DNA from 2 places in the Paenibacillus sp. ov031 genome. Region 2 is predicted to be linked to the other one. Evidence: predicted binding sites of a transcription regulator. Region 2 holds the regulator's gene; the other holds the start of a gene.
What was found. The regulator LexA, encoded in region 2, represses DNA repair genes until DNA is damaged. The targets are predictions, from matches to a motif close to CGAACATATGTTCG.
Positions count from the first base shown of each region.

Region 1 (8,034 bases), on a different contig from region 2:
TTGGGATGATGCATGAACAGAAGTAATAGGGAATAATCTCATTAGGCAAACCTCCTTAGTAATTGGGAAATGAAGTCCTAGAGGACACAGGTTCATGGTAAATGCTGTAAACGTTATCATCAATAATCATTTGATCAGATGGACTCAACCTGCTGACAAGCCTCGTATAACTGGTTGAAAATGGAAGTTCATGTGAGCAGCGCATAATCCTGCGCTCAGTTCATGTCCCTCATTTAACAAGGGATCATCTGAAATGAACGTAGGAAGAGCCCCTTTTCCCGGCAAACGGCATGATCCATACCTCTAATCATCCGAAATCAACTTTAAAAATATTTAAAATAGAAGAGCCTCACGTGATCAGCTCACAGGCTGCTCAGGTTGAAACGCCAAATACCCCCGATAGCAAGCTGCGCAAGCAGTCTTTGCTACCGAGGGTTAATGAACGAGCCCATATGTTTCCTATATAACATGTCCGTTGCCTTTAAAAATGTCTTAACTAAACCAGCCAGTCCTTAATATGGATCTGCTTCATGACTGCGTTTGGCAGCCTGTTCCACTGTGGGCTCATGCTTGGGCTGAACCGTAGCACTGTCATCCGTTGAGACGGACGCCAGTCCTTCCGCTACCCGGCGCCCATAATCAGCATCCGCTTGTGTGAAATGGGAGATCATGCGCTCGCGGATATCCGGTTTGCATGTGGCTAAAGCATCTACCAGATTGCTGATCAGCTCATCCCGCTCCCAATCCTCGAATGCCCGGTACGTATCCCCGGCTTGACCAAAATCATTCGTACGTTCGATCTTCTCACGCACTAGCCTGCCTTCCACCAACGGTTCATGTTCCGGGCCGCGAGGTGTAGCTTCTTTTAACCCACCAAGGGAGGAAGGTTCGTAGTTCACATGCGGATTCTGCCCCGGTGCACGATCCACCTGATATTGCATCTGCCCGCCGCTCTGATTGGTGGCTACCCGCTTTTTCGGTGCATTGACGGGCAGTTGCAGATAGTTGGCCCCCACTCGGTGACGCTGGGTATCCGAGTAGGAGAAGGTGCGGCCTTGCAGCAGTTTGTCATCTGAGAAATCCAGTCCATCCACCAGCACTCCTGTGCCAAACGCTGCTTGTTCCACTTCATTGAAGTAGTCTTCGGGATTGCGGTTTAGCGTCATTTTCCCAACAGGCAAAAATGGAAACTGCTCTGGCGGCCACAGTTTGGTCGGGTCCAGCGGATCAAAATCCAGTTCGGGATGCTCGCCGTCCTCCATAACCTGAACGCACAATTCCCATTCCGGATAATCTCCTTGTTCAATGGCGTGATAGAGGTCGAGCGTGGCATGGTTAAAGTTCTGCCCCTGAATATCGCTGGCGTCCTTCTGGAGAAGGTTGCGTATCCCTTGATTGAGCGGTTCCCAGTGATATTTAATGAGCACGCCTGTGCCTTCCTGATTCACCCATTTGTATGTATTGACGCCCGACCCCTGCATCTGTCGATAGTTGGCCGGAATTCCCCAAGGGGAGAAGAGAAACGTAATCATATGGGTGGCTTCGGGACTAAGGGAAACGAAATCGAAAAACCGTTCCATATCCTGTGCATTGGTCAACGGGTCCGGCTTGAAGGCATGTACCATGTCCGGGAACTTGAGTGGGTCACGAATGAAAAAGATTTTCAGATTGTTGCCCACCAGATCCCAGTTGCCGTCCTCGGTATAGAATTTCACAGCAAATCCGCGCGGGTCCCGAAGCGTCTCCGGTGAATGCCCACCATGAATAACCGTAGAGAAGCGAACGAATACGGGCGTTTCTTTGCCTTTTTCCTGAAACAGACGTGCACGTGTGTATTTCGATACCGGTTCGTCCCCGGCCGTTCCATAAGCCTGGAATACGCCATGAGCGCCAGCGCCGCGGGCATGGACAACCCTTTCCGGTGTACGTTCACGGTCAAAATGAGTGATCTTTTCGAGAAAATGATAATTCTCCAGCGTAGTCGGTCCCCGACTGCCGACGGTTCGAACATTCTGATTGTCCGTGATGGGATGGCCTTGCCGATCCGTTAATGTCTCGGGTGCCTTGTCTGAGGAATGCTCAGGTTGTGAAGACTGATGATTCATGGAGCACCGCCTTTCCTTATGATGGATTCAAATATATATTTTCCCTGCAAAGCGGTTCTATACATCGTTTCCATTAAAAAAAGCTTGTCACCCACCTCATGGCGTGGGATAATTAACTTTTGCCCTATGGACGGTTTTTAGATAAAAATGCACCACTTATAGAAGAATGGAGGCTGACTTAGGATTGTCTACACAACGTTATCCTTTTGCATATGATCCGGCTGAACCTTTTGTATCCCGTCTCGGGGAATGGGTTGCCGATGTTTTTTACGATATTTTGCCTGAGTCTGGCTTCGAGGTACGGGATGAACAGATTTTTATGGCGTACCAGCTCGAACGGGCCTATGGAGATAAAAAGACCATTATGGCTGAGGCTGGTGTGGGGACAGGCAAGACACTAGTCTATCTGCTCTACGCGGTCTGTTATGCACGTTATACGGGTAAACCGGCGGTGATTGCCTGTGCTGATGAGTCCTTGATTGAACAGCTTGTGAAGCCCGGCGGAGATATTGCGAAGCTGGCTGCACATCTGGACTTGGAAGTGGATGCACGTCTGGGAAAATCACCTGACCAATACGTCTGTCTGAATAAATTAAGTGCGATGAGATTTGCGGACGAGGATGCGCAGGTGATCGAAGAGGTGCATGAGAGCCTTCCGGATTTTGTGAATACGCCGGGTACGCTTCAGGCCTTCCATCCGTATGGTGACCGTAAACAGTATCCACATCTGAATGATCGCCAGTGGAATAAAATTAACTGGGACCCGTTCCAGGATTGCTTCGTTTGTCCCAAACGTCAACGCTGTGGTCTGACGTTATCACGTGACCACTACCGCCGTTCCAAGGACATCATCATCTGTTCCCATGATTACTATATGGAGCATGTGTGGACCTATGAAGCGCGCAAACGCGAGGGACAATTGCCATTGCTGCCTGATCACAGCTCGGTTGTATTTGATGAAGGACATTTGCTGGAAGAAGCGGCCCTGAACGCACTGAGCTACAAATTGAAACACCGCATCTTCGAGGAACTCGTCACTCGCCTGCTTGAAGGTGAGATTCGTGAATCCCTCGCCGAGCGTGTGGATGAAGCGATAGAGAGCAGTGAGCGACTGTTCGCGTTGCTGGATACGTATACGGTAGCCATTCCCGGATCGGAACGGAAAGAAGTGCGGGTAGAACCGCCGTTGCTGCGGGAGATTGAACGACTGACCAGCGTATTGGATGCGATCGGCGAAGAATTGGTATTTGAGAGCGGATTGTTCTCGCTGGACGGCTATCAGATGCGTGTAGTGGAAGAACATCTGGACATGATTCAGTCTGCCCTTGCGTTGTTCCGTAAGGAAGATGGGTACATCTGCTGGGCTGAACAGAGCGATGACGAGACAACCTTATCGATCATGCCGCGTACCGTGAAGGAAATTCTGAACGAGCGTGTGTTCAACACAGGCATTCCGATTGTCTTCTCATCCGCAACGTTATCTGTGGATAATTCATTCCGTTATGTGGCAGACAGTCTGGGGATTGATGATTTTGTATCGTTCTCCGTGGCTTCTCCATATGACTATGCGGACAAAATGCAGATGAAGATTACAGATGAAACCGTACCTGGTCACCCGGAAAATGAAAATCGGTTGCGTGACGCCGTAACGTTGCTTCAGGAGAGTGGGGGTCGTGCCCTGATTCTGTTCCGTACGATGGAAGAGCTGCGTGCATTCAAGCAGGACATTGTTCATGTCCCTGAGGCTCAAGGGTTACGCTTTATGTATGAGGGAGATCGGGAGATTAGTGACCTGATTGCCGCTTTCCAGGAGGATGAGGAGAGTGTACTGTGCTCCGTCAATCTGTGGGAAGGTCTGGACGTTCCAGGACCGTCATTATCCAATGTCATGATCTGGTCGCTCCCGTATCCACCACAGGACCCTGTATTTAATGCAAAACGCACAGCGTCTGCTGCACCTTATGAAGAGATCGATCTTCCATACATGTTGCTGCGCGTGAAGCAAGGTCTGGGACGTTTGATTCGGACCAGCAGTGATTCAGGTACCGCCGCGATTCTCGATGAATCGTTGTACAGCAAAAAGGAAGCCAAAGACCGCATTGCGGCTCTGCTTCCCGAAGGTGTAGAATGGACAACCCTGACTCACTAGTTCACATTTATATTTAGAATATTTAACTTAACTGGCTCCTTTCCAGAATAAGTACTTGTACGCTACGGATTCAACGTCCGGCTGTGATCAAGCGCTCATTTTGGAGGGGAGTCTTTAACTTGTGTAAGAGTTTTTCTTTGTTAAAAAATACCCATGCTCAAATACCGTTCCCCGGTATCGGGCGCAATGCAGAGCACTCGGTGACCCGGCCCCAGTTCCCGCGCGATGCGCAGGGAGGCCCACACCGAAGCGCCAGAGGAAGGGCCGAGCAGCAGCCCTTCCCGGGCAGCAAGCTGCCGCATCGTATCCAGTGCATCTTCATCGGACACCTGGATAATGGCATCCCACACGTCGGTATTCAGAATGTCCGGAATAAACCCCGGACTTGTACCGACGAGCTTGTGGGGTCCGGGCTCGCCCCCGGACAGCACAGGTGAACCTTTCGGCTCTACCGCATAGATGCGAATGTCCGGCAGCTGCTTGCGCAGTTCTTCTCCCGTTCCGGTAATTGTACCGCCAGTTCCCGCTGTGGCAATGAAGGCGTCCAGCTTGCCTTCCATCTGCTGCAAAATTTCGGGAGCCGTGGTGATCCGGTGGATGTTCGGGTTCGCCTGGTTCTCGAATTGCTGGGGAATGAAACTTCCTGGAATGTCGGCCTGCAGTTCTTTGGCCTTACGAATCGCACCAGGCATTCGTTCCGCAGCAGGGGTAAGTACGACATCTGCACCATAGGCTTTCAGGATATTGATGCGTTCCTTGGACATGTTGTCCGGCATGATCAGAATGGCCTTATATCCCTTGGCAGCAGCATTCATCGCCAGACCGATGCCGGTATTGCCGCTGGTTGGTTCGATAATGGTTGCGCCGGGAAGCAGCAGCCCTGCCCGTTCAGCCTGAACGATCAGGTTATAAGCGGCACGGTCTTTGACGCTGCCGCTGGGGTTGAAATATTCCAGCTTGACGTATACGTCAGCGGAATCGCTACCTATAAGTCTGTTCAGTTTAACGGCAGGTGTCTGGCCGATCAGTTCGGTAACATCTGCGGCAATGCCTGTATGTGCGGGTTTTTGATTTTTAATTAAATGCGAATTCAAGTCCATGAAGTACAACTCCTTGATTGATAAGACGTTGAAAGCAATTCCAATGAACAAGTCTGTCCGCCGTTAATGGCAGGCAGGCTTGTTGCTTATAGGAATCCATTTTCATTACAAGTCTGAACGGAATGTACAGACAAGTCTATTCCATCTTAATGAACGCAGCCTTCCGGGGTCAACCTGTTTCGATTAGGCAGAAGGGTGAGGATTCTGAGGAGTAAGCGAACTAAGTGGACTAAGAATTGTGAATTCAAACGATGACGGGTACATTAAGCAGATGAATCAGCTATAACGGCTGGGTCAAGTCCATATCCAAATGCCGACTAAGCTCTTTTTTGACTTCATTCCGTGCGAACGTCCATAGCATATAGAATCGCTGCAAATATCCTCTGCACAGATACTGGGTTTCGATTCCATCAACTTGCCGTTTCTCCTCCAGAACCTTAACGCCACGAGTTCTCATCTGTTTGCGAAGCGTCAGCATTTCCTTAAGTACATCATTTTGAATGCGGGTTAGAGACAGAATGTACACCTCTGGCATTTTGAGCTGCAACGTATCCAGTGTGCGAATATCCCGTTCAAGCACATCCAGCAGCAGGGTGCGTACAACCATGCTTTTAATCAATCGGTGGTCTTCATCCGCAGGGGATGGGGCGGAAGGGGATGATGACATACTTTCACTTCCTTAACCTTGAATTCGGATATGTTCTTATTTACAGAACGTATGTTCTTATATTATAATCAATATATGCAATGATGATACATAATACAACCGAGAAATATTGGAAGTAGTCCGTATACGATTGATGTTGAGGTTGTAGGCGGTGAAATAGGGACAGGCCATCTCCAAAATAAGGTATAATATTTGGGTTTTGCAGGAAACCTAAGGGCATAAGAAAACGACTTAATGCATCAGAGGAAGAGATGAAGAGCTTTTGGTTCGTTGATTGGGGAAGGTTATGAAGAATTGCCAAAGTGTTGCAACAAAAAAGCCCCTGCCTTGGGCGGCGGGGCCAGAGATGATCTGCCGAACCAGACGGCAGAGTTGTATATGAGCATAAAGCGGTTAAGCCAGATACTGAGGCTTCTCATAAAGAGCCTCTTTTTCCAGAATCACTTTGTAAGGTCTTTCTTTACCCTTCAGCGAAGGGCCAATGGTAGTCAGCGGTACGGCCGGTTTGTGGAAACGATCTTCTTCCTTGGGTTCCGGAACCGGTCGTGATGATTCGGGCGCAGAACTGAGGCGTACCTTTTTGTCGCTGCCCCAGCGCTTGCTTATTTTTTTCGTTTCCGGTTTCATTCCGGTTCGCCTCCTAACAAATCGTTGATGGCGTTGAACAGATGACGGTTCTCCAAATCCATCTGCTGAAATATCGCCTCATCCGCTTCAATATGTCCAATAATATGGACTGTGATTACATACCTCTTGGCTACAGGATAGCATAGCAGATACTCTTTCTCAAGATAATCGTCATAGAGGTTGATCTTGATCTTGTTCTCCCGGTAAGAATCAATAACCAGAATTCGCTTCGGATCATCAGGTTGTTTGTCGTCGTTGGCGGACAAGTTATATTTTCTCCCCGGTTCCCCAACGTTACCACATAATTGTTCAATATGACCACTGTCATCTGTACGGTATATGGCAGTCCCACGCACGGCAAATGGAGGAAGGGATACAAATGCACTTCGAAGTGCATCGCTCATTCGCTCCAACATAACCGAATCTGCTTTGCGGGTACGCAGTAACTCCCTGAAGAATCGCAGCAGCTTGAGCAACTGTAATCGGGCTTCACCCTCAGACCTTTTGTGCTTCTCGATAATTTTTTCCACTTCGGGATCACTCCATCGCCCCTGTTCTTCGATGCTGTCGGCGATTTTGGAACAGGCCACCGAGACGGCTGGCGCCCATTTCCCGTCTGAACGAATTTCATAAACCAGTGGATTTAACCCCAGCAGATCTGTGGGCATACGTAAACCTTCGATCTTGCTGGCGTCTTTGATGTCAGTAATATCCTCTGGAAGAATGAAAAAAATACGCTTTCGCCCCAGACGACCCATAAACAAACCCATTTCCAGCATTGTATTATCACGGACAGATGCATAGTACTTCCCACGAATTTTCGATATATCATCCGGATGAAAAATAAAAATGGCAAAGTCTGTTGTACGCACTTCTGCTTCCAAATCGTCCATGGTATAGCTGCTTGGATTAAAAACTCCGGAGTACCAAGGGGTAACTTCGGCCGAGAAACGCAAGTTTTCGTGTACTGCGGCTGCAATCGGCTTCGCTTCCAGCGAGCAGCCAATAAAGACTCTTGGCTTTAACGTTTTCATAATCCGCCTCGCTTAAACGGTAGTGGGGATTCAATTGTTATATTATACCATAAACAGCAGAGTAAGTCTGGAAACGTTTAACTGGACCCAAGATAAGCCGATTACATTTGCTATAGTGTATGTGCAAGAGGGAAATGATTCCTTTAAAATCCGCGGAAAAATAAAAAATGGACCCAAATTGTCACAGTTGGGTGACTGGACAGTTATATTTGGAAGCTTCAGTCATAGAATGAAGGAGCAGGTAGCACCATTAGGTAGAGAAGCTTGTCCTGGTGTGGCTGTTTGGCGGCTCAAGCAGGCAAGAGTGTGCTTTTTGCTCATATTTGAAGGGTCTGCTGTTTCGACCCAATCA
Region 1 is NZ_FRDO01000007.1:197,338-205,371, reverse strand. It holds gene BUA17_RS24705 (right-handed parallel beta-helix repeat-containing protein) at 1-42, opposite strand, end outside; gene BUA17_RS24700 (catalase) at 513-2,105, opposite strand; gene BUA17_RS24695 (ATP-dependent DNA helicase) at 2,290-4,254, shown strand; gene cysK (cysteine synthase A) at 4,395-5,354, opposite strand; gene BUA17_RS24685 (YhjD family protein) at 5,635-6,021, opposite strand; gene BUA17_RS24680 (hypothetical protein) at 6,415-6,648, opposite strand; gene BUA17_RS24675 (nucleotide-binding protein) at 6,645-7,682, opposite strand.
Region 1: a site for LexA is predicted at 6,066-6,079, ahead of BUA17_RS24685 (YhjD family protein). Genes of this name have one in related genera too.

Region 2 (8,034 bases):
ATCCATAGTCGATGCGCAAGTCCTTTGTGCCTTTTGGATTCAATCCGTTATAGTTCACATCTTCGGCCAACTTACGAACGCCATCCTGTTTGGTGAAGGTTTCGCCTTCTACACCCCATTTGGCAAATTCTTGACCTTCATCACTATAGTATAACCAGTCAATAAATTGCATGGTTGCTTTGAAATTCTCGTTGTCTTTAATTTTCCCGGAAATCATGACACCGTTTTCAAGTCTGGAGCCGGACATCAATTGACCTTTTGGACCACCAGGAACTGTAATTTTGGCGATGGAGAAATTTCCTTCTCCCAACGTTTTGTTCATGTCATTTCGATGAAGCACTACCGTTTGCGAGTTACCATTAATAATGAAGGATTTTCCAGAAACAAACTTTTGAATAGCCTGGTCATCGTCCTGGGTGAAGCTTTCTTTATCCAGCAGCCCCTCCGATACAAGCTTGTTAAAGTAAGTTAACATTTCCTTGTATTCCGGCGTAGTCGAAGTGTATACAAATTCATCCTGATCTTCTTTATACGTTAAACCATTGCCAAATCCCCACCCAGCTTTCGTTCCAAAACTGGTAGCAGCAATATTCAAGGTACTATTAAATTGGAAACGATCTGAGAACGGAACGGAATCTGGATAGATTTCTTTTAGCTTTTTGGCGGCATCATACAATTCGTCCCATGTCTTTGGAATGGCAATGTTATTTTTCTCAAAAATATCAGTTCTCACAATAAGGGTATAGTCCGGCCAAACCTCTTCATGTAAACCTGGGAGTACATAATATTTCCCATCTTCTTGTCGAAGACCCTCAAGTTCATCCTGAAGTCCCCATTTCTCAACCTTATCTTTGAAATTTGGCATCAAATCAACATAGTCACTCACTGGCAAAATCGCACCAGAGGATACAAAAGCAGATTCTTCACCCGGATAGGTTTTCGGAATAACCAGAGGGGCATCTCCAGAGCTGATCAGAAGGGATCTTTTCTGGGGATAGTCACTCATCGGAACGATGGTAGGCTCCAGCGTGACTCCGGTTTTTTCCGTGATTTTTTGGAACAGGAGCCAATCCTTTTTGTACGGGTATGCTGGCTGATCGCTGTACAGAATAGATAGATTAAATGGTTCAGCGGCTTTGAAGGTCTCTCCTACACCATAGGATTCCATGGCCCCCTTGGATTCTGGTTCAACTTTCTCTCCACCAGCACCGCTGCTACATGCTGCCAGAACGACACTCATCATTGTTGCCAATACCATCTTGCCTACAAGCTTACGTGGTCTATGTTTCATTCAATTCTCCCCCTGCATGTGGTTTAGATTGGCCTTACAATCAAGATGTTGAACTATATCGGGTTAGGATTACTGTTTAACAGATCCCAACATGATACCGGTTACAAAGTATCTTTGAACAAATGGATAAATCGTTAAAATAGGCAAAATGGTGAGTACCATCGTGACCGATTTGATATTTGCAGAAATTTGAGTCAAATTATCCGCTGAAGCACCAGCCGAAGCACCTCCCGTTGCACCTGCAATCATGTTGCGCAAGTAGATCGTAACGGGAAACAGTTCCTTTTTGTCGAGATACAGGAAGGCAGGAAACCAGGAGTTCCAGTGTCCCACAGCGTAAAACAGAACCATCGTTGCCATGACAGCTTTACTCAACGGTAGAATGATCCGTAACAAAATGCCATACGTATTCAAACCGTCAATGGCTGCCGCTTCCTCAAGCTCCTCAGGCATGTTTTCGAAAAATGATTTCATAATTAACATGTTATAAATGCTGATTGCCCCAGGCACAACCAGTGCCCACATCGTGTTATTGAAGCCCAGAGAGTTAATCAGGACATAGTTAGGAATCAAGCCGCCACTGAAAAACATCGTGAACACAGCGAACATCGTCAAAAATTTTCGTCCCATCAATCTTTTCTTGGATAGGGCATAAGCGAAGATGGTCGTCATGAACATGGAAATCAAAGTACCTACAACGGTATATATAATTGTGTTTTTATAGTTGGTCCAGAACATGCTGTCGCGAGAGATGGTCTTGTAGGTTTCTACATTAAATCCTCTTGGGATAATGCTTACCTTGCCTGAATTGATATAAGCCTCGCTACTGAAAGATTGGGCCACGACATTCAGAAACGGATAGAGCGTGATGAATACCACAAGCAGCAAAAAGATAGCATTGAAAACTTTAAATACTTTGTATGATTTTGATTCCAGCATATTGCTCCTCCTTTACCACAAGCTTCGTTGTGTCAGTCTGCGTGAAATGGCATTAACCGAGAATACCAGGATCAGTCCAATAATGGATTCGAACAAACCAATGGCGGTAGCATAGCTGAAATTGCTCGACTGCAAACCTACCCGGTACAGATAAGTAGAAATCACGTCAGATGTCTCGTAGATCAGCGGATTGTAAAGGAGCAAGATTTTCTCAAATCCAACCGCAAGGAAATTACCCATGTTCAAAATCAGCAATGTAACGATCGTTGGCAAAATGCCCGGTATGGTTATATGGAGGGTTTGCTTCCAACGGTTCGCACCATCGATCCGCGCAGCCTCATACAAAGAATCATCAATTGTTGTCAATGCAGCTAAATATAGAATGGCTCCCCACCCCATACCTTGCCAAACCTCAGAGGTGATATAGATTGTTCTGAACCATTCTGCACGTTGCATGAAAGGAATGCTGTCTCCAGTAAAGAATGATACCATTCCGTTAATAGAGCCATTAACAGCCGTTAATTGCAGAATCATTCCGGCAACGATAACGATGGACAAGAAGTGCGGAAGATACGATGCGGTCTGCACAAACTTTTTGAAACGTTTGCTTTTCACCTCATTCAGCAGCAATGCAAAAATGATCGGAACTGGGAAGGTGAAAAGTAACGCAAGTCCACCGAGCATAAGTGTGTTCCCAAATACTTTCCAAAAGGTTGGGTCTTGAATGAACATCTGGAAATACCTGAATCCAACCCACGTCTCTCCAAAAATACTGCCTCCTGGTACAAATCGTCTAAATGCGATTACGTTACCGAGCATGGGCCCATATTTGAAAATAATAAGATAGATAATTGGAAGAATTAACAGTGAGTACAGCTGCCAATCTTTGCGAAGCAGAGCTGTAATAGTTCTCAACCTGCTTTCTTTACGTAAAGATGTCATCGTTAGCGTGGTTTTAGTGGTTTCCGACTCCATATGTTATTTCACTCCGATCCTAAGCTTGATAAAATAAAAGCGTTTTCGATCAATTCTTATCATCTCTTCTTTTTGTAGAAGACAAGTAATCAGATGAACTTCACCCCCACCAGTAGAATAAAACAAATAATGTAAGCGATATCAATTATGGAGATCACTAGAGACACATATTGGTTAAGATGCTTATCCTCATTTTCTTACTAACCACTTCATGTTGTATTTCCAGAACTAAATGGTTACTTCGATTATGTAAAGCGCTTACAAACAATGTGAAAATTATAGCGAATAACTCCCGCTTCCACTTCATTCAAGTAAGTCAACAGATATTCGCTACATTCATTCGCATACTAGTCATACTAGTATGTTAGTTATATTCTAAATCAGCAGTTCTATAATTTCAATAACTTTTAATAAAAAATTTCATCTTTTGTTATTACGGTATAGTTCAAGCTGTCCCAACACAAAAAAACATTGTTAGGTTTTATGGATAAAATACATCTCATAAAACCTAACAATGTTTGAGTAGTACACTAAAAATACGATTTATGATGCACTCATTGAGAATTCAGCAATGATTCGTTCCAATTCGGATAAATGCTTGATTTGATGGTCAGGCACATACGATTCGGTATTCTCTTTATTCTCACGGTTAATCCAAACAGATTGAATACCTGCAGACAATGCTCCACGAATATCAGTCGTAAGCTTATCTCCAACCATCATACTCTCCTCAGGTTGCACTCCCAGCTTACTCAATGCGTGCTCGAAGATCGAAGGATCAGGTTTGCCTTTACCGAACGAACCCGAGATAATAATTTCGTCAAAAAAAGGAGCCAATTCAGGAACGCCATCAAGTTTCTCTTGTTGTAAAGCAGGACAGCCGTTGGTTAAAAGCAAAAGCTTGAACTTCCCTTGTAGATGACTCAACGTTTCCATCGTTTCTTCATAGACATGGGGTCTTGACCTCCGCTCCGCCCCAAATTGTAAGGCGAGTTGTTCCGCCAGATCTTCACGATCAACCCCCAGCTTTAACAAGCCACGACGCCATGACTCTTTACGATATGCGGGTGCGAGCTGCTCCAACTGGCGAAACTCCGGCTGATCCCCACCCGTGAAGTTAGCCCAAAGACCTTCAAACGGGTTAATCCCAATCATTTTGGTAAACGAAAAAGTTTCATAAGACTCATACAGATTACGTGCCTCATTACGAACAGCTTCTTCAAGGTCTTCGGGTTTAACGCCCGTCTCTTGCGCTGCGATCAAGCAAGTCTCATGAAAGGCCTCTCGAACACTGCGCTCATCCCACAGTAAAGTATCATCTAGGTCGAACAAAATCGCTTTTAACGCCATTTCGGTCATCTTCCCCTTTATGCAAAATTACTTTTTCTCGTATGTTTCCACGGTGATCTGATGTGCTTTGGCGAATTTCAGAAGACGTTCAGTAATTGCATCAGTATCATAACGATTCAGTAGTTTGGTAAATACCCATCTCTTACCTCGTGCATTATGCTCAATCACAACCGTACCTGGCTCAATTCTGAATTTCACGATATCGTCGACTCCAATTGAACGCTCACGGTTCCCTTTTGTCGTCAAAATCCGGTTACTTCCTATTTTGACATAAGGACGACGGAGCATGAAGATGACTGCCAAAAATACATACAGCAACAAGGTCACCCAGTCCCAAGTGGTCATCGGAGCTTTGACAAGAAATGTACTCATAAAGAGGTACAGGAATGCTAGTCCGATCAGAAAAATAGGAAACAGAAGACTGCGTCCTTTAAATACGTCCTCACCTGGTGTGCCAGAAACCGGTTTACCGCTTTTTTTACGTTGCTGATTCAACTGCTTAGAATTTTTTCGAACCGTTCTCTCGAACGAACGCGACATGAGAATCCCCCTTAGATGTTCTTTGTATCGGCTTACATAACTGCAAACCAACATTTCCCCCTATAATTTGCAACCTCTAGATAACAGGAAAAAACCTAAATATCATAATGATATCATTAGGTTTCCTTAATGTTTGAGTTTGCCTTGGTGGCCTTGATCGTTCTCATCATCTACAATTTCAATCGTATCCAGTTGTTGTCTGAAATTGCTTCGAATGTTATTCAAATAGATTTCTCTAAGTTTGGCACGTTCAGCGAGCTCTTCCTCTGTCAATCCAGTGGATTTTTGCTTACGGGCCAATTCATTAATACGTGCTACCAGACTATCTATATCCAAGCTTGTCCCCTCCAAAAATACAAAGTCATATTAACTTTGACATGTTAAGGGCAGCTTGTCAAGCTGACACGCATTAGCGCGTGTGGATATGCAGCTTTAATCTGTGAATTGAGGCAGTATTAAGACTTGCCCCACCTGTATTGAAGTTGAATGAAGTTGATTCACTTTCTTGATTGCTTCTATATATACACGTGTATCCATTGTTTCAGGTTTGTGATCCAATGATATACTCCATAGTGTATCTCCTTGTGAAACTGCCATCTTCCCTCCAGGCAATAAATCGTTCTCATTGCCAGCGAACACAGTGAGTACTGTACTGCATCCAACCAGTATAATTAAGCTTACGATTATTAATTTCAAGACCCAAGTTGGGACATTACCTTTTGCAAAAACCTTCTTAAAATTCCTTATGTTAGTTTCAACCACTTCTGAACGCACCGGTTCGTAAATGCTTTGATAAGTAGAATATCTCATTAAATATCGACCTCCAAACGTTTGTTCCTATCCGTTGAAATTAATATAACACGAACACATGTTTTGTACAATGACTTTTTAGAACAATTGTTCGCTTTTTTTTATCGATACTACATTCTATTATCTTTCTTCTATTGTATTGGAATTGTCATTTGCAGTATTTGATTAGACCAAAAGAAAATTTTCATCTTAATTTGCAAAAAAACATTGATTTTATGGCATTTTATTTAGAACTTATGTTTGTACGAACGGAGGTTCTATGTTATAATTTTCCCAAACGTTACTAAAATGGGGTTGATACGGTATGTCGAAGATATCCAGCAGGCAACAGGCTATTCTGGAGTTTATACGCAATGAAGTCCGGTTGAAGGGGTATCCTCCTTCCGTACGCGAAATTGGTGAAGCCGTTGGGTTGGCTTCCAGCTCTACAGTACATGGACATCTGGATCGTTTGGAGAAGAAAGGTCTGATTAGACGTGACCCAACCAAACCAAGAGCCATTGAACTTCTCAGCCAGGAAGAGTCAGAGCATTCACATCAGTTTGCTCACAGCGTTGCTCGCATTCCTGTCGTGGGTAAAGTTACTGCAGGGGTTCCGATCACAGCAACAGAAAATATCGAAGATTACTTCCCTCTTCCTACGCATTATGTAGGCGAACAGAAAGTATTTATGCTTTCGGTCGTGGGAGACAGTATGGTTGAAGCAGGCATTGTTAACGGAGACTATGTTATCGTACGTCAGCAGCAAACTGCAGATAACGGCGATATCGTAGTAGCCATGACTGAAGACGATGAAGCAACGGTAAAAACGTTCTACAAAGAGAAAGATCATATTCGTCTTCAACCGGAAAATTCGACTTTTGAACCGTTGCGTTTGAAACACGTTAGCATCCTGGGCAAAGTCATTGGCCTTTTCCGTGATATTCATTAATATGTATTGAAGTTGTACAGAAGTCTCACAATAAGATACATAAAGAGGTTGTCCCGTTCAACGGGACAACCTCTTTTTTTTATACAACTTATATTGTTCTACGTTAGTAGATTATTCGCTGCGTTTAAGAATGCTTTTATGATGAGAGAACACATCAAAACTCTGTTGACCATGGTAGGAACCCATTCCACTTTCTCCTACGCCGCCAAACGGAAGATAATGTGATGTCATATGAGACAATGTATCATTAATGCAACCACCACCAAAAGATACTTGATTCAGAACCTGATTCTGCAGATCCTCATCCTGAGTGAAGAGATATAATGCCAGTGGTTTTGGACGGCGAACAATCTCATCTAGCATGGGATTGAGGTCGGTATACTTAAATACAGGAAGAACTGGACCAAAGATCTCTTCTCGCATCACTGGGGATTTCCAATCCACTTCGCCCAGCACTGTTGGTTCAATGAGCAGCTGATCACGTTCAGAACGTCCACCGATCATTGCTTTGCCATCTTGGAGTAACACCGATAAACGATCAAAGTTACGTGCGTTGACAATGTGCGGGAAATCAGCATTTCTCATCACATCGTCTCCAAATTTATCCTGAATTTCTGCACCGATCAATTCCAATAATTTGTCATGTACTTCCTCGTGCACAAGCAAATAGTCTGGAGCGACACAGGTTTGCCCAGCATTCAGGAATTTACCGCGCACAATGCGCTGAGCTGCCAGCTTCAAATCTGCATCCTGGTGGACAATGACCGGACTCTTACCACCTAGTTCTAACGTAACTGGAGTCAAATGCTCAGCAGCTGCCTTCATAACAATGCGGCCAACACCTGTACTGCCTGTAAAGAAAATATAATCAAACTTTTCTTTCAACAATGCCGTACTCGTCTCGACTTCCCCTTCCATAACTGCCAGGTACTCACTAGGAAATATCTCATGAATCAAATCATAAGTCAGACGTGACACGGCTGGGGTTAATTCAGACGGCTTAATAATGGCACAGTTACCCGCAGCAATGGCTCCAATTAGAGGGCCGAAAGCCAGTTGGAACGGATAGTTCCATGGTGCAATAATAAGAGCAACTCCATAAGGTTCAGGATAAATTAAGCTTGTTCCATCAGGTATAGCAGAATTTGTAGGCACAGGTTTTGGTGTAGCCCATTCCTCCAAATGTTCCAATGCAAAA
Region 2 is NZ_FRDO01000001.1:2,158,903-2,166,936, forward strand. It holds gene BUA17_RS09160 (ABC transporter substrate-binding protein) at 1-1,291, opposite strand, end outside; gene BUA17_RS09165 (carbohydrate ABC transporter permease) at 1,361-2,230, opposite strand; gene BUA17_RS09170 (ABC transporter permease) at 2,243-3,205, opposite strand; gene BUA17_RS09175 (HAD family hydrolase) at 3,749-4,555, opposite strand; gene BUA17_RS09180 (hypothetical protein) at 4,583-5,095, opposite strand; gene BUA17_RS09185 (DUF896 domain-containing protein) at 5,222-5,431, opposite strand; gene BUA17_RS09190 (LysM peptidoglycan-binding domain-containing protein) at 5,528-5,905, opposite strand; gene lexA (transcriptional repressor LexA) at 6,210-6,836, shown strand; gene BUA17_RS09200 (aldehyde dehydrogenase) at 6,948-8,034, opposite strand, start outside.